DNA from 2 places in the Actinoplanes sp. 13 genome. Region 2 is predicted to be linked to the other one. Evidence: riboswitches for the same ligand, from Rfam matches in the RefSeq annotation. Region 2 holds a riboswitch; the other holds the start of a gene.

Region 1 (9,174 bases), on a different contig from region 2:
CGGCGAACGTCCAGGTGTAGGCGCCGTTCATGGTGGTCAGCGCACCCGTGGCCCCGCGGGCGACGCTGATCGTCGTGGTGGGCAGAGCGTCGGGCGCCTTGAAGTCGGTGCCCGGCGTGGCCGGGTTCGGAGTGCCGCCACCCACGGTCAGGCCGAGGTTGTACGGGTACTCCGAGACACCGACGATCGTGCCGGTGACCTGGGTCGACTGCCCCTCGGTCACGTTGCCGGTGGTGAAGGTCAGCGAGGGTTGGGCGTCGTCGTTGCCGATGCTGACCCGCGAGACGTGCTTGACGAAAGCCGTGTCGGTGGCGGTGACGTCGGTGCTCGCCGTGGTGATCGCGACGCTGAACTGCTGGTCCCGCTCGTAGACGGTGTCACCGTTGATCGGGATGTTCAGGTACCCGGTCGTCTCGCCGGCCTTGATGGTGGCGGTGGTGTCGGCCGGCAGGTCGTAGTCGTTGTCGCCGGCCAGGGAGCCGCCCTCGACCGCGCTGGCCGCGGTGAACGTCGAGGTGAAGACGGTGTCCGTCGGGGAGGCCCCGCTCAGCGAGATCGGGATCTTCGCCATGGTGGTGCCGGTGTTGCCCTCGGTCACCGAGACGTCGCCCACGTTGAAGACAGGCTTCTCGTCGCCCTCGGTGGCTTCGGTGAGGGTCATGGCCACGTCACCCGGGTTGCGGATGGTCGCGGTCGTGCTGGACAGGGTGACGGCGAAGCCCTCGGCCCCCTCCAGCACCTTGTCGCCCAGGACGGTGATCGGGATGTCCTGGGTCCAGGTCGCCGTGCTCGTGTTGGCCGGGATGGTGAAGCTTCCCTCACCGGCCTTGTAGTCCGAACCCGCCTTGGCGGTGCCGTCCTTGGTCTTCCAGTCGATCTTGACCGGCGTCGGGTAGGTGGCGTTCGTGACCGTCACAGCGAGCTTCCGGACGTTCTCGCCGGAGTCGCCCTCCTGGACCGTGGTCGGGGTGAGCGTGACGATCGGGCCCGCAGTCGCCGCGTCGTCGTCGTTGATGACGCCGGTGCCGATGGTCGGCGTGCCCAGCGTGGCACCGCTGGCGGCGGTAAGACGAGCCCGGACGTTCTCCGGCCCTTCGAACGTGGTGTCGGTAACCGATGTGAGATCGGCCGTCTTGGTCGTCGTGTACTGCGGGATGGTCACCCGGCCCACACCGACACCGGTGACTACCGCGGTGTAGTCGGCAGACGTGGCCGCGTTGGAGCCGGAGAGGTTGGTGCCGTCCGCGGACTCCCAGTCCACGGTGACCGTCTTCTCCGTGGGCGCGGACAGGGTGAGCGGGAACCTGACGACCGCGGCCTCGGTCGCGGCCGGGGCGTCGCCGATCTTCACGGTCGGCGCCGTGTCGTCGTCGGTGACAGCGACTTCGACCGGCGTCACGTTGGTCGCCGCGCCGAGCGGTACGCTCGCCTGCTGGACCCGGAAGTACTGGGTGTCCTCTTCGTCAAGCGCGTCGTCGAAGAGCTCGACGTCGATGCTCCCGGTGTACTGGTACGCGGGAATCACGATCGCAGCGGAAGCCGGCAGGGCCGAGAAGTCACGCAACGTACTGCCATCGGACCTGGCCTGCAAGTTGGTGGCCCGGCTGGCAGCCACTGCCGTCGCCATCGGAATGGTGACGTCGTGCGGCATCGCCGTGTCGATCGTCGCAGTGATCGTGACGCGCTTCTGGGAGGTGCCGGCGCCCGACGTGATCGCGGTCTCCGTCACCGCCTCCGTCGGACCGGTGAGGGTGTAGTTCGGGTAGGCGCTCGCCGCCCAGATCGTTCCGGTGCCCGACTTGGTGCCGTCGTCACCCGTCGCCGTCAGAAGGAAGGTCTCGTCCGCGACGTCAGCATCGGCTGCCGTGGCGACCGAGACGACCACGGTGTTGTTGCCACCGGTGCCGGGGAACGAGATGTTTCCGGCGCTCCGCTGGGTGTAGTCGCTAGCGGACGCGGCCGACGCGTCGGCGGTGGCGACGCTGTAGGTGGCCGGCAGCGAGCCCGTGTAGGTGAGGGTGAACCGAAGGGTTCCGCCCTCCCAGTTACCGGCGTCGGAGATGGTCAGATCGCTGACGTTCCCGGCCGCGTGCGCCGGAGTGGTGATCAGCATCGCGGGGACGAGACCCACAGCCGAGGCAGCGAGGCCGGCGAGAACCTTCCGCATCCGGCTGGGTCCCCAGAGCGTGAACGGCACCCGCTCTCGCGGCGCCGCTTGGATTGGTCGATGACGCATTCTCTTCCTAACTCCTTCGGCGGCTGGGCAACCTCTCCAGCGGGGAGGCCCCTGGCTTTGCGTCCCCGCCTCACGACGGGTTTGCCTGTTCGGGTACCGCACCTTGGGGCGGTGGGGGCGCCGGCCGAAACCGGCCTTCAGCAGCGCAGACACGGATCCGAAGGTCCGTGTGAGGCGACGCCTTCCGTAATCTAACTGGCGTATCGGCCTGTTACCGGCGGATCACGTTTTTCGGTATAAAAACCTTCACATGACCTGTAACGACCCCCTCGGGACGGCCGTGAAACGGGTGAAGGGCGGCCCGAACGGACCGCCCTTCACTCAGCTGATCGACTACCGAACCCGGACCTGCCGGGTCGGCGAAACGCCGGCGAGGATGCCCAGCGATGGGGTAGCGCCGACCACCGCCCGGAACGAGTAGGTGCTGCCCGTCCGCAGTCCGCGCTGGACTGTGACGAAGGTGCCCTCGGAATCGAGGCGGCCGGTGGCGACGGTCTGCCAGTCACCGCTGACCTGCCGCTGCACGGTCACGGACTGGCCCTGCCGGTCCGGGTCACCGGCGACCTTCACAGTCGCCGTGCCACGGGCGTTGGAGGCGACCGCCAGGGCCGGCTCCTGCCGGACCTGGAGCAGGCGGACCGGTGAGGTCAGCCCGTCGGCACGGACCATGAGCCGGTAACCCATGGTGAAGTTCGGCCGGAACGTGAAGTCGCCGTTGTCGTCGGCCTCAGTGGTGTAGACGACCCGCCACGTGCCGCCGGACGTTCCGGGAGCGCTGAGCATCTCGACGGTGGCGCCGGCGCCCGCCGCCCCCGTGACGGCCAGCCGCGTGGTGCCGGTGACCGAGGACGGGACGTTCAGGGTAGGCGCCTTGGCCTTGTCGTCGTCCGCGACGGTGACCGTGCCCTTCGCCCGGGTGACGGCCACGTCGGCGGGTTGCGCCGTCCCCAGCTGCACGGTGAAGGCCTGCTCCGACTCGTTGCGGTTGTCCTTGAGCAGCGGCACCGAGATGGTCGTCGCGGTGACCGGCGGCGTGAACCGGACCGTGCCGCTCGACGCGGTGAAGTCCTTGCCCGCGTCGGCGGTACCGGCGATCGTGCGCCATGGCACCGCGATGGAGCGCTCGGTTCCGGTGGTGCCGCCGGCGAAGTTCAGAGAGACGGCCAGCTCGGCCGCTCCGGCGCTCTCCCGGGTGGCCTCGTCGCTGATCGAAACGGTCGGCGAGACGTCGAGCGGGTCGTCCGCGATCCGGTACTCCACCCGGGACCCGCCGAGGCCGAGCGGGATACTCTCCGCGTTCTCATCGACGGTGTCGTCGTTCAGACGGATGGTTCCGAGGTTGACCACACTGCCGCTCGGCGTCCCGGCGGGGAGCACGTTGTCCAAGCCGGTGAGGTCATAGTCGCCGGGCTCCGCGGAGTCGTCCGCCTCGTCCTGGGCCACAGCGGCGGTGCCGCCCAGATCGAGCTCGCGTTGCGCTGTTCCGGTGACGGTTCCGCGGACCTCGATGGTCTGCCCCTCCGCGGCGGTGACAGCCACCAGGTCGAGCGTGGGCCGGGGGTCGTCGTCGACGACGGTGACGGTGGCCGACTGCGCTGCGCCACTGGCGTCCCGCTCCCCGGCAGCGAGCGCGACGGTGATCCGGGCGTTCTCGTCCCCCTCGAAGACGGTGTCCTGCCGGACCGGGATCGTCACGATCGCGCTACGGCCGCCCTTCGGGATGCGCAAGGTGGTGGCGGGCGGGTCGTAGTCGTCCCCACCGAGCCCGCTGGCCGCGTCGGTGGCGGTGCCTTCGGTGGCCACCACGGTGAGGTCGACATCGTTGGTGGCCGCGGCGTCCAGGGTCACCCCGACGGTGGCCGGACCCGAACCCTCCCCGGCCGATGCGGTGCTCGCGACCGAGAACGACGGCACGACGACGCCGTCCCCGCCTCCGCCTTCCGCCGGGGGCAGTTGGTTCACATCGTTGTCGGTGATGCTCACCGTCCCCGCGGCGGTGCCGATGGTGGCGCCCGCCGGGCTCACCTGAGTGGCGACCACCTGGAAGGTCTCGGTCGATTCGACGGCCTGGTCGTTGACGATCGGGATCTCGATCGTTCCCCCGGATGCACCACCGGCGACGACGAGCGGACTGGCCGGCGACGGCGTGCCGATGTCGGCCGAGGAGGCGGTCTCGGGGTTCACCTGGTAGGTGACCGACACGGCCTGCTCGGTGGAGGTGGCGGCGTTGCCACCACCGAAGGCGAGGGTCACCGGGACGGAAGCCGAAGGCGAGTATTCACTGACCGAGGTCGAGCCGACCGACACCGTCGGGGGCAGGTCCGCCGGGTCATCGGTGACGCGGTAGGCGGAAGTGGCGTCGGCGGTGGTCGCGGAGTCGTTCCGGGCGGTGACCTTGATGGTCTCGATCGGCTCGTCGACCGTGTCCGGGTTCAGGGCGATCGTCCCGAACGGCACCGGTGTGCTCGCGGCCGTGCCGCCGGCGATCGCGCCGGACAGCGTGGCGGTGAAGTCGCCGCCCTCGGCCGCGTTCGCTCCGCCGCCGGCGTCGCCGGCAGCGGTGACCGTGTAGTTCATGGCGCGCTGGGCGAGACCGTCCGGCGTCGCGGTGACGTTCACCGTGGCACCCTCGGCGTCCTCGACCGTGTTCAAGGTGATCGCCGGGACCGGATCGGTGTCGTTGATGGTCAGCGTGCCGTCGACCGGGCCGCCGGCCGCGTGGTCCGCGTTGTCGCGGGTGACTCGGACGAGGGCGGTCTCCGGGCCCTCGTACGCGTTGTCGTTCAGCGTCGCCACCTGCACAGTCGCGGTCCGGGCATCCTTCAGGACCGTCATCGCGGCGGTCGGGGTACTGAAGTCGTCGCCGCCTTCGGCCATGTCGCCGCGGGTAGCGGTGCCGTCCACCACGGACACGGTCAGCGGGATGTCGGCTGCCGCCGGAGTGGCCAGCTCGACCGTGACAGTGGCTGTGCCGCCCTCGTTCACGGTCTCGGCCGAGACCGTGTAGGTGGGCTTGGCGTCGGTAGTGTCCGTGACAGTGACCGGCGCATCACCGACCGGTATGGTGGCACCCCCGGTGGGCGCGGACAGGGCGACGTCGAAGGCCTCGGTCACCTCGTGCACCTGGTCGTCGAAGAGCGTCACCGGAATGTTCTCGGCGACGTCGTTCGGCTCGAACGTCACCGTGCCGCTCGTGATGGCGGTGTAGTCGCCCGGCTCCTCCGCCGTGTCGTCCACCGTGTCCACGCGGGCGGTGATCGTCTTCTCCGTCGAGGTGGCGACGTTGCCGCTGAGACCGTGCCAGCTGAGGCCGACCGGCATGGCCGCAGCACCGGCCTCCTCGGCGACCGTCGGTGCCGCCCCGAAGACGATCTCCGGCGACTTGTTGTTCGCGGCGTCGGTGAGGGTGACCGTCGTGGTGACGGGATCCTGACCGGCCAGGGTGATCGAGACCTGCGCGGTCTGGTCGTCCTCGTCGATCGTGTCGGTGGCGAGCACCAGGTTGCCGAGGTTGAGAGTGCCGGCTCCGGGGCTGAGGTTGCCGCTCAGGGTCAGACCGGCGCCGTTGACGTCGGCGGGCTGCACCGGGTTGGTCAGGCCCTCCACCGCCGTGGTGCCCTGCACGCCGGTCACCGTCGCGGTGTAGGCGATCGGCGCCTGGGCGGTTCCCGTGACAGTGGCGCTGATCGCCGGGGTGGCGCCTTCGGCGCCGGTGATCGGGGACAGCGCGAGCGTCGGCGCGTCATCGTTGTCGGTGATCGTGACGTTGCTGGTCACCGGAGCGCCGGACGCGTCCGCTTCCCCGCCGGCCAGAGCGATCGTCACCGTCGCGACCTCAGCGGCCTCGTCGGCGGTGTCATTGAGCGTCGGAATGGTCACCGTCGCCTCATCAATGCCCTGCGTGACCGAGAAGGCGACCGGCGCGCTGTAGGTGCGGTCGCTGCTGTCCGTGGTCCCGTCCACCAACGTCGCCTCGAAGTTGACAGTGGCCACCGCCGGTGCAGCCAGTTCGACCTTGAACTCGATCGAACCGCCTTCCGTCACCTCCAGCGGCGTCACCGTCGCATCAGGCGTCACCGTGAAGGCGGGCGGCGTGTCATCGTTCGTGATCGTCACCGTGCTGGTACCACCGGTGATCGAGTGGGCCGCAGGCGCCGAGGTCACATCGACGGTGAAGGTCTCCGGCAACTCGTAGGCGCTGTCGTTGGTCAGCACCACCGGAATGTTCTTGAAAGCCTCCCCCGCACCGATGGTCACCGCATCGGAGCCCACCGCGAAGTCCCCAGCCGCGGCCGAACCACTGGCGACGGTGTCGTAGTCGACCGTGATCGCCTTCTCGGTCGACGTCGCGTCGTTGCTGTTGTGGGCGAAGTTCTTCGTGACCGCGACCTGCGCCGGACCCTGATCCTCGCGCACTGACACCGTCGGCGACACCGACAGCTGCGGCGGCAGATCGTCAGCGTGGTCCGCGATCGTCACCGTCGTCGTCACCGGCGCCTGACCGGCCAGGGTCATCGAGATCTGCGCAGTCTGGTCGTTCTCGTCGATCGTGTCGGTGGCGAGCACCAGGTTGCCCAGGTTGATGGTGCCCGCACCCGGCGTGAGGCTGCCGGTCAACGTCAGGCCGGTCCCGTCCACATCCGCGTCCTGCACCGGATTCGCCAGACCGCCGACCGCCGCCGTGCCGCCCACCCCGGTCACCGTCGCCGTCCACGGGACCGACGCCTGCGACGATCCGGCCACCGTCGCGCTCAACGCCTTGGTTTGACCCTCCGTGCCGGTGACCGGCGACAACGTGACAGCCGGCGCGTCATCGTTGTCGGTGATGGTGACGTTGCTGGTCACCGGTGCACCGGACGCGTCTGTCTCTCCGCCGGCCAGAGCGATCGTCACTGTGGCGACCTCAGCGGCCTCGTCAGCGGTGTCATTGAGCGTCGGAATGCTCACCGTCGCGTCAACGGCGCCCTGCGCGATGGAGAAGGCGACCGGCGCGCTGTAGGTGCGGTCGCTGCTGTCCGTGGTCCCGTCCGCCAACGTCGCCGTGAAGTTGACAGTGGCCACCGCGGGCGTAGGCAACTCCACCTTGAACTCGGCCGGAGCACCCTCCACCACCACCAACGGTGTCACCGTCGCATCCGGCGTCACCGTGAAGGCCGGCGCCGGATCATCGTTGGTGATCGTGACCACGCTGTTGTCGGCGCCGGTGTTGACGCTGTCCGCGCCGGTCGCGCCGGTGAGGTCCAGGTTGAACGTCTCGGGCAGCTCGTACGCGTCGTCGGTCGTCAGGTTCACCGAGATGTTCTTGTTGACCTCGGTGCCGGTGAAACTCACCGTCCCGGTTCCCACCGCGAAGTCGCCCGCACTCGCCGTCCCGCCGGCAGTCGCGCTGTAGGCAACATCAACCGACTTCTCGGTCTCCGTCGCCGTGTTCGACCCGTGGCCGTAGTTCAGCGTCACCCCTACCTGCGCCGGACCGGCATTTTCCGCCACCGACGCGGTCGGCGCGATCGACACCTCAGGGCCCAGGTCGCCCGCGGAGTCCGCGATGGTCACCGTCGTCGTCACCGGCGCCTGATCACCCAGGGTGATCGACACCCGGGCCTCCTGGTCGTCCTCGTCGATCGCGTCGTCCAGCAGCACCAGGTTGCCCAGGTTCAGCGTCGGCGCGCCGGGAGCGAGGCTGCCCGACAACGTCAAGCCCGTCCCGTTCACATCCGCCGCCTGCACCGGGTTCACCAGGCCCTGCGCCGCCGCGGTGCCGCCCACGCCGGTCACCGTCGCCGTCCACGGAACCGACGCCTGCGACGAGCCGACCACGGTGGCGGTCACCGCCTCGGTATCGCCTTCAGTGCCGGTGATCGGGGCGAGCGTGAGCGCCGGGGCGGCGTCGTTGTCCGTGATGCTGATCGTGCTGACCACCGGACCGCCGGAAGCGTTGTTCTCCCCGCCGGCGCGAGCGATCGTCAGCGTGGCCGTCTCGCCGGGCTCATCCGCTGTGTCGTTGACGGTCGTGATGCTGACTGTGGCGTCGTCGCTTCCCTGCTGGATCTGGAACGCGATCGGCGTGCTGTAGGTGGTGTCGCCGCCGGACGTCGACACGTTCGCCAGCGTCGCCGTGAAGTCGACGTCCTCCAGTGCCACCTCGTCCAACGTGACAGTGAACGTCGCGGTTCCGCCCTCGGCCACCGCGTGCGGCGTCACCGTCGCATCCGGGGTCACCTGGAAGCCCGGAGCCGGATCGTCGTTCGTGATCGTCACCGTGCTGGTGTCCGCGCCGGCGTCGATGCCACCCGCCTGCGGCGCCGACGTCACCTCGACCGTGAAGTCCTCGTCGAGCTCGTAGTCGCCATCGACCGTGACGTCCACCTCGGCGTTCTTGGTCAACGGATCGTTCGGAGCGAAGGTCACCGACCCCGTGCCGACCGTGAAGTCGTCAGCGGCAGCCGTCCCTGCCGAAGCTCCGTAGTTCACCACGATCGACTTGTCGCTCGATGTCGCGTCGGTGTCGTTGGGGTCATAGGTCAGGGTCACCGGCACCTGCGCGGGACCGCTGTCCTCCAGGACCGGCTCCGCCGGATCGATGGACACCTCCGGGCCCAGATCGCTCGCGTTGTCGGTGATGGTCACGTAGTCACTGACGGTCTCGCCGTTCATCGTGACCGCGATCTGGACGGTCTCGTCGTATTCGTCGACATCGTCGGGCAGGAGGTCGATCGATACCAGGTCGATTGTCGGGTCCCCGGGCGCCAACTCACCCGAAACGTCCAGGTTGGCGTCGTCGAAGTCCGCCGGCTCCGCCGCGTTGCTTCCGTTGTCCGACGCACCGATCGCGGCTGCGGTGAACTGCAACGGGTCCTCGGCCTCACCGTCGACCGTAGCGCTGAGTGGCACGGTCAACGGCGAGACGGCACCCTCGGCCTGATCGCCCAGGCCCAGCG
Region 2 (9,174 bases):
TGCCGGCACCGGCCACTGTCATGACCGCTTCCGTGGTGAGGGGCTCGATCTCGGAGACTGCGCCGACAAGAGTCGTCTTGCCCACGCCGAATCCACCTGCGACAACGATCTTCGCGGAGGTGATCTCCGTGGGATGCGTCCCCGTACGCTTCCCCGCCCCTTCAGAGCTTGCGAAGTCCACTCAACACCCTTCCCAGCAGATCCAGCCGCTCCGTGAACCCAGTCTTGGGAGCGGCACTGTGCAGCTGAAGCAGCCCGTCGGCGACCAGGTCGGCGACGAGCACCCGGGTAACCCCCAGTGGCATCCGGGTCAACGCCGACAGCTCAGCGAGCGATTGTGCTTTCGGCTCACACAGCACGGCGAGGCGGTACTTGTCGTGTCCGGCGAACCGTGCCTCCTGCACGGCTGCCGCACTGGCGATCAGGACCGCCTCGATCGGGATGTCCCTGATCGGTTCGGTCCGGCCGCGCGTGACCGCGTACGGCCGCACCAGGTTGCCCCGGGGATCGTGCGGCTCTGTCATGTCGCGGTCACCTCTTCTCCGTCAGGGCCCGTGGCCCCGGCGTCTAGTGGCTGACGGCCTCGCGTGGCGCCGGCGACAGTGCGGCGCCGACGCGTTCCACCAGGAGAGCCATCTCGTAGCCGACCTGGCCGACGTCGCAGCTGCGCGCCGCCAGGACCGCCATCGACGAGCCGTCGCTGATGGTCATCAGGAAAAGATAGCCGCTCTCCATTTCGATGATGGTCTGTTGCACGTCACCGGCGCTGAACATTCTGGACGCGCCTTCGGTGAGGCTGACCACGCCGGAGGTGATGGCGGCGAGCTGGTCGGCCCGGTCGGCCGGCAGGTCGCGGGATGACGCCAGCAAGATGCCGTCCGCCGAGACAGCCACCACATGGGCGATACCGGCGACGCTGTCGGCGAAGTTGCTGAGCAGCCAGCCCATGTCATGCATGGTGGGGGGCCTGGTCACTGTCCGTTCTCCTTAGTAACCCGTGTAGCCGGGGCGCCGGATTCGGCCACGCCGTCCGTCCGCCCTCGTTGCACTCCTCTGTGGTACGCGGAAAGGAGCCCGCGAACCTCATCGGGACTGCGACGGTTCTGAGCCCGTGGTGCGGTCTGCACCCCTCCGGGCACTAGTTGCGCCTGTGGGATCCGCTTCGGGAGACCGGATCGGGTGGTGCCGGCGTCGCGAGGTGCGGCGGCGGCGATCGCCCGGTTCCAGCCCTCGTCGGCGGCGGTGCGCCAGCGCTCCTCCGCGGACCGGGCCGGCTCCGTCCCCTGTGCACGGTCGGCCGGCTCGGTGGTACGGGCCGGCGGTTCCGCTGCGCGGGGCCTGGGGATGTCGCCGGTGGCGCGCGGCGGAGGCGGGGTGCGCAGGGGCGTGCTGGAGACCGGCGGCACGGAGACGGGCGGCGCCGAGGCCGGGGCTGCGGACGCCGGCACCGCGGACGCCGGCACTGCGGAGGCCGGGACTGCGGAGGCCGGGGCAGCGGCGAAGGTGTCCGGGGGTGGTGCGTAACCGGCGGTCGGCATGCCTCGCTGGTCGGCGACGTCGTCACCGCCGGCGAACCAGCTGTGCTGCATCTCCATCTGGATCGCCTCGGCTCGCGGCGCGGCCGGTGGCACCTCGGGAAGTAGCGGGGGGAGCGCGGCCATCGCGGCGCCCCAGCCGGGCGCGTTGACTCCGGCCGGTTCGGCTCCCCAGCCGGGGGTGGTCGCAGCGGCCGGCTCCGCGGCTCCCCAGTTGGGCGTGTTGGTCGTCGCGGGCTGGGGGGTGTCCCAGTGCGGCGTGTTGGTCGCGGCACTGTTCCAGTCGAAGGCCTCGGCCTCGGAGGCCTTCGCCGCCTCGGAGGCCTTTGCCACGACGGGCTCCGGGGTGCTCCAGCTGGGTGCCGAGACGGGGTCCGAGGCGCCCCAGCCGGGTCCCGACGTCGGCGCGGCCGCGGCGGGCAGGAGCGGCGCCGGGGGCATCGCGGGAGACGGGTCGCCGGGCCTGGGGGCACGGCTGGGCAGCGGCGGGCGGTCCGGAGTGGGCCGCAGGTCCAGATCGGACGGTTGCACAGCCGGCGGCAGCGACGGCCGGCGGATGGGCTCCGGCGACGCCGGCGCGGACCGGACCGGCGGCCGCGGCTCGGGGATCCGGGGCGGCGGGCCGGCGGTCAGCTGCGGGGGCGGTCCGGGACGGGTCCAGCTCGCCGCGCGTACCGGCGCGGAGGGCACCCCGGGCATCACCACGATCTCGGAGGGCAGCAGCACCTCGGCGATGGTGCCGCCGTCCGGGCCGGGCCGCAGCTCCACGCCGATGCCGTGCCGGGCGGCCAGCCGGGCGATCACCGCGAAGCCCATCAGCCGGAACGCTGACACGTCCACCTGGGCCGGTTCGGCGAGCCGCCGGTTGATCTGCTCCATCTGGTCGGCGGAGATGCCGAGCCCGCGGTCCTCCACCTGCACCACCGCGTGGTCCCCGGTGCGGCCGCCGTGCGCGACCACCACGGTGCTCGGCGGGGAGAAGCGGGTGGCGTTGTCGAGCAGTTCGGCGATCAGGCGTACGACGTCGTTGACGGCGGCCGCGGCGATCAGGATGTCGGTGTCGATCGTGCCGAACTCGATCCGGTGATAGAGCTCGACCTCGGACTGCGCGGCCCGCAGCGCGTCGATCAGCAGCGCGTCCTCGCGGCGCGGCGCGCCCACGTCGGCGCCGGCCAGCACCAGCAGGTTCTCGTCGTTGCGGCGCATCCGGGTGGCGAGGTGGTCCAGCTCGAAGAGGCGGGCCAGCCGCTTCGGGTCCTCCTCCAGCCGCTCGATCTGGTCGAGCTCGCCGATCATCCGGTCCACCAGTGCCTGACTGCGCCGGGCGAGGCTCAGGAACATCGTGGAGACGCTGGTCCGCAGGGCCGCCTGCTCGGCGGCGACCCGGATGGCCTCCCGGTGCACCATGTTGAACGCCTCGGCGACCTGACCGAACTCGTCGTTCTCGGTGACCGGGATCGGGTCCCGGGTCTGCGCGATGATCCTGTCGACGCCGCCATCGCCCAGGTTGTCCGCGTCCTGCAGACGGGTCACCGCGTCCGGCAGATCCCGGTTGGCCACCGCGAGCGCGCCCTCGCGCAGCCGGCGCACCGAGAGGTTCAGCTCGCGTCCCAGGTAGAAGGCGATGGCCAGGGCGGTGAGCAGCACGACCAGCACCACGATGAACTCGAGGGTCGCGCGCTGCGAGCTGTTCGAGCTCTCGTCCTCGGCGACGGTCACGACGTAGCCCTCGAGTTGCCGCTCCGCGCCGCGGAACAGCTCGATCACGTCGGTGAAGGCCTCGCTGATCTCGGAGGGGGTGGCGGCGGACGGACCGGTCAGCCGGGTCGCGAGGTTGTCGGCGACGGCCAGCGCCTCGTTCTGGACCACGGAGTCGACCAGGGTCACCTGCTGCCGGCCCGCGACGGCCCGGAAGTCCTCCAGGGCGTCGGTCCGGATCGCCCGCGCGCCGGCCAGGGCGCTCTGCCGGGTGGCGTTGAAGTCGCTGGTCGCGCGGGACACGAAGGTCACTGCCGCCTGCTCGGCGGCCGCGCCCTCGGCCTTGGTGAAGAAGGCCAGCGCCTTCAGGTTGTTCGCGGCCGAGCCGGGCGCGGTCACCTGGGTGACCACGACCTCGAAGCCACGCAGGTCGGTCAGGGTCCCGGCGTAGCGGTTGGCGACCTCGGCGACGTTGGCGGTCCGCTCGTTGACCCCGGCGCGGGCGTCGCCCAGCCGCCCGAGCTCCTCGTCGATGAGGGTGAGCCGGTCGTCGACCAGCGCCGGCGCGTCCTCGATGGCGGCGCGGTTGGCGCGGAAGATCTCGACCTGCGCGTCCACCGCCTTGACGGCCTCCCGGAACTCGGTCGCCGCGGTGTCGCGCACAGAGAGATAGGAGAGGGCGGCCATCCGCTCGTCGTGCAGCAGCCGGGTCAGGCTGGAGAGGTCGATGCCGAGCTCGGCGAGGTCGGCCACCCGGGCCGCGTCAGCCGCGCGCTCACCGACGTCGACGAGGCGGATCGTCGCCAGCGCCAGCACCGCGGTCAGTGGCAGGAACAGCAACGCGGCGAGCTTGACCCGGAGGCGTGCATCCTTCAGGCGCGGCAAGCCACCACGTCGCGCAGCCAGGCCCGAGGATCCCGTGCTCACGACATCTCCTTCGCGGTCGTCCCCGCCCCACCCGGACACCGGAGCAGGGGGCCCACCAGAGGCTGCGGTCCGGCCCCGTCCGGTGCCCGCAGCAAGGCCCGCGCCGTTTTCGGCACGGCGGCGATTTCATCAGAACGCCGGTCCCTTTGGGAAGTCTGGATCCTCCTGGAAAACGCACGGCTGTCGCAGTGATAACCGCGCGCGGAGGCGGGTCCCGGCACCGCTCCCGGCGTTGACGTGCACGAATGCCTCACCCGCAACCATCCGTAACTGCACGGTCACTGAACACCTTCGCGATTCCAACCACTATGTGGGAATTCCGTCCCGCGGCCTCGATTTCGACTGCGACTCACGTTCGCTCTCACGTTCGCAAGGATTGACGGGAAGCGACGGACTCGCTGTGCGCGTCGCACAGTGTCCACTGCGGACGGACGGCTGGCAAATTGATCCGTATGTCGCCCGCAAGTCACTCACCGTGGTGAAAGGTGAACGACGCTCATCGATGTATCAAGATCGTGACTTTAGGCTTTCTTAAGAACTGGGCGGTGGACTGGCGTGTTGCGCGGAACATTCCGTAACGTGCCCGGCATGGCATTTCGGAGCTGGGTGAAGCTGTTGGCCTCGACCGCCGTGGCAGCGGCAGTGGTCGGCGCGGGTCAACTCGGCATCGCCTACGGGCTCGGCATGGTGCGCCTGGACCTCGACCTCGACGTCACCCTGCGTGATCAGTGGACTGCTCAGCTGGCCTGGGTCGCCTGGATCACGATGACCGCTGCCGCGCTCGGCGCGATCGTCGGCACCGGCCTGCGACCCCGGTGGCGGCCGCAGCCGGTGGGCACCGTCGGCGCCCTCGCGATGGGATTCTCCGCCGGTCTCGGCGCGCTCGCCGTCCTCCCGCTCACCATGCAACCCGCCCGCTCCGCGCAGATCGACGGCGTACGACCGGTGTTCGTTATCGGTGTCTGCGCCGGCCTCGCCGCCGCGCTCGGCATCTTCGCCGCCTGGTCCGCCGCCGCCAAGGTCGGGGCCCGCTGGAGCCTGGCCACCCTGTCCGTCCTGGTCTGGATCGTCGCGCTGGTCTCGGTCGTGCCGTCGCTCCTGCCCGGCCGCACCCCGGTGGCGCCCCGGCTCGGCGTCCTCGAAGGCAGCCTGATCCCGGCCGCCGTCGTGGAGCACACCCCGTTCGTCACCATGCCCGCCCTCGCCCTGCTCTCCGGGCTGATCCTCGGCTGGGTCGCCCGCAGCCGCCGCAGGTCCACGCTCGCCGTCGCCCTCACCGGCCTCGCCGGGCCGGCGGTGCTCACAGTCGCCTACCTGATCGCCGGGCCCAGGCAGACCGCGGCCGGCTTCTCCCTCAATCCGTACTGGGCAGCGATGATCGCCAGCGGCGCCGGCGTGCTCGGCTCGGTGCTGGCCGCCGTCACGCGCGGCGCCCCCTCGGCCGACCGCGCCGAGGAGCCCGGCGAGCCGGGTGAGACCCCGTCCGGCTCACTGCCCCAGGACACCCTGCCGCTGCCCCAGCGGCAGGCGCCGAGCCAGTCGGCGATCGCCGCGGTCGCCGAGGCTGCCGCGCAGCGCCCGGAGGCGCAGCTGCGCCCCTCGGACACCGGCGTCCTCACCGCGCCGGACCGGCCGCATCCGCTTGCGGACCTGGCCAACAGCACCCCGGCCAAGGCGGTTCCGTCACCCTTCTCCTCTGGTACGGGTACGCCGTTCAGCCCGCCCGCCGGCCCGCAGGCCGTGCCGCCCGCCGGCTCGCCAGCCGTGCCGCCCGCCGTGCCGCCTTTTGCCGGCCAGCAGGCGGCGCCCGGTGTCGCCGGGCAGCCGGGTGCGTCCGGGGAGCCGCGGTTCTCCGGTCAGCGTGGGCAGTCCGGCGGTGGTGTGGCGGCGAGCCTGCGGCGCGGCTGGCGCACTCGGGACGCCTCCGAGGAGAACCCGCCGCCCGCGGCGACGCCGCCGTTCAACGGGTTCGCCGCCGCCCAGCCCGGCCCGCGGACCGGCATCGACACCGCCGAGCACCCCCGGACCGCCGCCTCGGCACAGCGCGCCGCACTGTCACCGGACGCGATTCTTCCGCCGGACCGCAACCGCCGCGGCGACTCCGAATATGTCGACTGGGTCAACGGACTCGGCAATTCCTGAATCATCGCTGAACACCGGTGGAATGATCAGACCAGGAGGTACCACGGAAACGCCCACCCGTTGACGATGGTCGATGTCCGGGTCTCATCTCCTCGACGGCATCGGAGTCCGATCAGCATGACGTCCCGCCTCGGCCGGTTCCTCTCCGGTCTCGCCCTGGTCCTCGCCTTCACCGGCACCACGCTGGTCGCCCCCGCCGTGGTGGCGCCCACCCACACCGCCGCCGCCCACGCCGCCGTGTACAACAGCTGCACCATCAGCCGCTGCTCAGCCGCGCGCACCGCCTTCACCGGCTGGGCGTCGCTCGGCTGGCCGACCACCGCCGGCTGGTACTCCTGGCCGTACGGCAACTACAACTACACCGGCGGCCGCTTCTACAACCGCGAGGGTCAACTGCCGTCCGCCACCTACGGCGAGTACGACGTCTACTCCCGCAACCGAGGGGCGGCGCGTGACGCCTACCGGATCGTCGTCAACCGCAGCACCCGCGTCGCATACTTCACCCCGGATCACTACGTGACCTTCTACAAGCTGTAACAGCGCTGACGCGCATCCCGCGGCGGCTGTCTCCGGACAGCCGCCGCGTTCGTGTCTGCCCGGTTTCCCGGCGACCGCTGCAACCCGATAGCACCCTGCACGGGCTCAGGTGCGGAATTCCGAAAAATACCTCGCCCTAAGGCTTAGCCGTGGTGGCCCACAACCGAACAACCTGGCGTAAGCAAATCGAGCATCCGCTCGGCCGACAAAGGCAAACCCGGTGCGAACCGGGGACGCAAAGCCACAGAGCCCACGCGGCTGGCTGGACTACCGACCAAGGGGAGAACAAATATGCGTAACATGATGCAGCTGCTGGGCGGCGTGGCCGTCGCTGGCGTCGTTGCCGCCGGCAGCACCGCCTTCACCGCCAACTCCGGCCTCGCCCTGGCGGGGAGCGGCACCGCGACCACCACCCAGTTCATCGGTGGCACGGTCTCCCAGACCGTGACCGGCGCAACCATCAACGCCATCGTGTACTCCTTCGCGGACGGCGCCGCAAAGACGCAGGTCAACGGCGTGACGATCACCTTCAGCGACAGCGCGGCCAACGGCAAGGCCGTCACCTTGACGCCGAGTGGCGGCGCCTACGGAGACACCAACGTGGCCGACCAGTTCTACTGCCCGGCCGTCAGCGGCACGACTGTCACGTGCGTAACGGCACTCACCGCCGACAGCGGCCACGTGCAGGCCAACTACTACAGCCGCCTGGGCGGCATGCAGATCGTCGTCGCCTAAGCCCCTCCACCCGGGGCGCTGACCTGGCATTCTGCATCAGTGGAAGCTGATCGGGGGGCCTGATCCGACGCTCTGGACGCATCATCGCAATGGCCGCCATCATCATGATGGCGGCCATTGGCGCGTGGGCCATCGGAACCCATCGCGTCTCCTACGTCGTGACCCATGGCGTCAGCATGCAGCCCACCTATCACGCTGGAGATCTAGTAGTCGTTCTGAAGGCGGAATCCTACGAAGTGGGGCAGATCGCCGCATACCATGGGTCTGGCGGGCAGGTGGAGGTGCTGCATCGGATCATCTCCGGTGATGCCGACTCAGGATTTGTCCTCAAAGGAGATAACAACGCTTCCAGCGACCCGCTGACACCCACGGCAAAGGAATTGATCGGGCGGGCGTTTTTACACATCCCTGACGGCGGTGTCTGGCTACAGCCGTTTCTCAGCCCCACCGGTCTGGGGATGCTCGGCTTTCTGTTCGTGAGCGGTGGTACGGCTACAGCCAGGAGTCGCCGCGACGTACCTCGCGGTCGCCGGAAGAAGAAAGTGAAGGGCATGTCTGGGGGGAGCGGCGGGTCCTGGGCGGCAGCGGCGACCGTGATCAAGGCGGTCAACCGCTTACATCCCGCCCTCCGCATCCTGGCCGTCGTCACCGCGCTCTGCGGCGTCATCGGGCTGGGGCTCGGGGTTCTCGGTTTCATGAAGCCGGCCACCGAAACGGTGACCAGCACCGGCAAGGCCGGCGAGTCGATGACTTTCTCCTATTCCGCCGAGGTTCCACGGTCCGCCGCGTACGACGGCACCACCGTCTACTCCCCCGACCCGGTTTTCCGGAAGCTCGCCAATCTGGTCACCCTGCGGATGAACTACACCGGCGAACCCGGCCGGATGAAGGTCGACGCCCGCCTCTCCGCGCAGAACGGCTGGCACACGACCCTGCAGTTGTCACAGGAGAAGCAGTTCGCCACGAGCGCCTACACCGACACCGTTCAGCTGGATCTTCCCGCTCTGGAGAAGCGCGCCGTGGATGCCGGCAAGGCGATCGGCGCCGACATGGGCGCGGTCGCGTTGGCGGTGACCGCGCGGGTCGAGCACGGCGACGGCTCCAGTTTCGCCCCGCAGCTTCCGCTCAATCTGGCTCCGCTGGCGCTCACGCTCGCCGGCGGCGCGGATACGTTGACCGTCGAGGGCTCCACCGCGACCAACGCGGGAACCTCGGTTCGGGATCGCAAGATCGGCGCTTTCGGGTACGACCTTCTCAATGCGCCGGAAGCCCGCCGATACGCCGTCTATCTCCTGCTGGTCGCCATCGTCGGCGCGATCCTCATCGCCATGACGGCTCTGCGTCACGTCCCGTTGCGGACCCGCGCGCAGATCGAGCGGCGCTATCCGCACCTGCTGGTTCCGGTCGAGCCGATGGCCAGCCCGCCCGGCAAGCCGGTCGTCCTCGTCGACACGTTCCCGGCCCTGGTGAAGCTGGCCGAACGCTACGGCCAGATGATCCTGACCTGGACCCGTCCCGACGGCGCCGACGACTTCGTGGTCCGGGACGACGGCATCACCTATCGCTATCGGATCACACCACCCGCACCGGAGCCGATCAC

What was found. A riboswitch is a leader RNA that binds a small molecule or an ion and turns the genes downstream of it on or off. The one in region 2 is predicted to bind cyclic di-GMP.
Region 1: linked by a shared signal. The riboswitch ahead of AC0NH5_RS00375 (Calx-beta domain-containing protein) and the one ahead of AC0NH5_RS31390 (hypothetical protein) in region 2 are both predicted to bind cyclic di-GMP.

Annotation. Positions count from the first base shown of each region.
Region 1 covers NZ_JBVYOQ010000001.1:86,425-95,598, forward strand. Annotated here, with positions in the region: gene AC0NH5_RS00375 (Calx-beta domain-containing protein) at 1-2,236, opposite strand, end outside; cyclic di-GMP riboswitch class I at 2,252-2,332, opposite strand; gene AC0NH5_RS00380 (Calx-beta domain-containing protein) at 2,570-9,174, opposite strand, start outside.
Region 2 covers NZ_JBVYOQ010000021.1:89,459-98,632, forward strand. Annotated here, with positions in the region: gene AC0NH5_RS31360 (GTP-binding protein) at 1-181, opposite strand, end outside; gene AC0NH5_RS31365 (DUF742 domain-containing protein) at 162-524, opposite strand; gene AC0NH5_RS31370 (roadblock/LC7 domain-containing protein) at 568-975, opposite strand; gene AC0NH5_RS31375 (sensor histidine kinase) at 972-4,160, opposite strand; gene AC0NH5_RS31380 (hypothetical protein) at 4,749-6,302, shown strand; gene AC0NH5_RS31385 (ribonuclease domain-containing protein) at 6,420-6,839, shown strand; cyclic di-GMP riboswitch class I at 7,040-7,114, shown strand; gene AC0NH5_RS31390 (hypothetical protein) at 7,131-7,574, shown strand; gene AC0NH5_RS31395 (DUF5305 family protein) at 7,664-9,174, shown strand, end outside.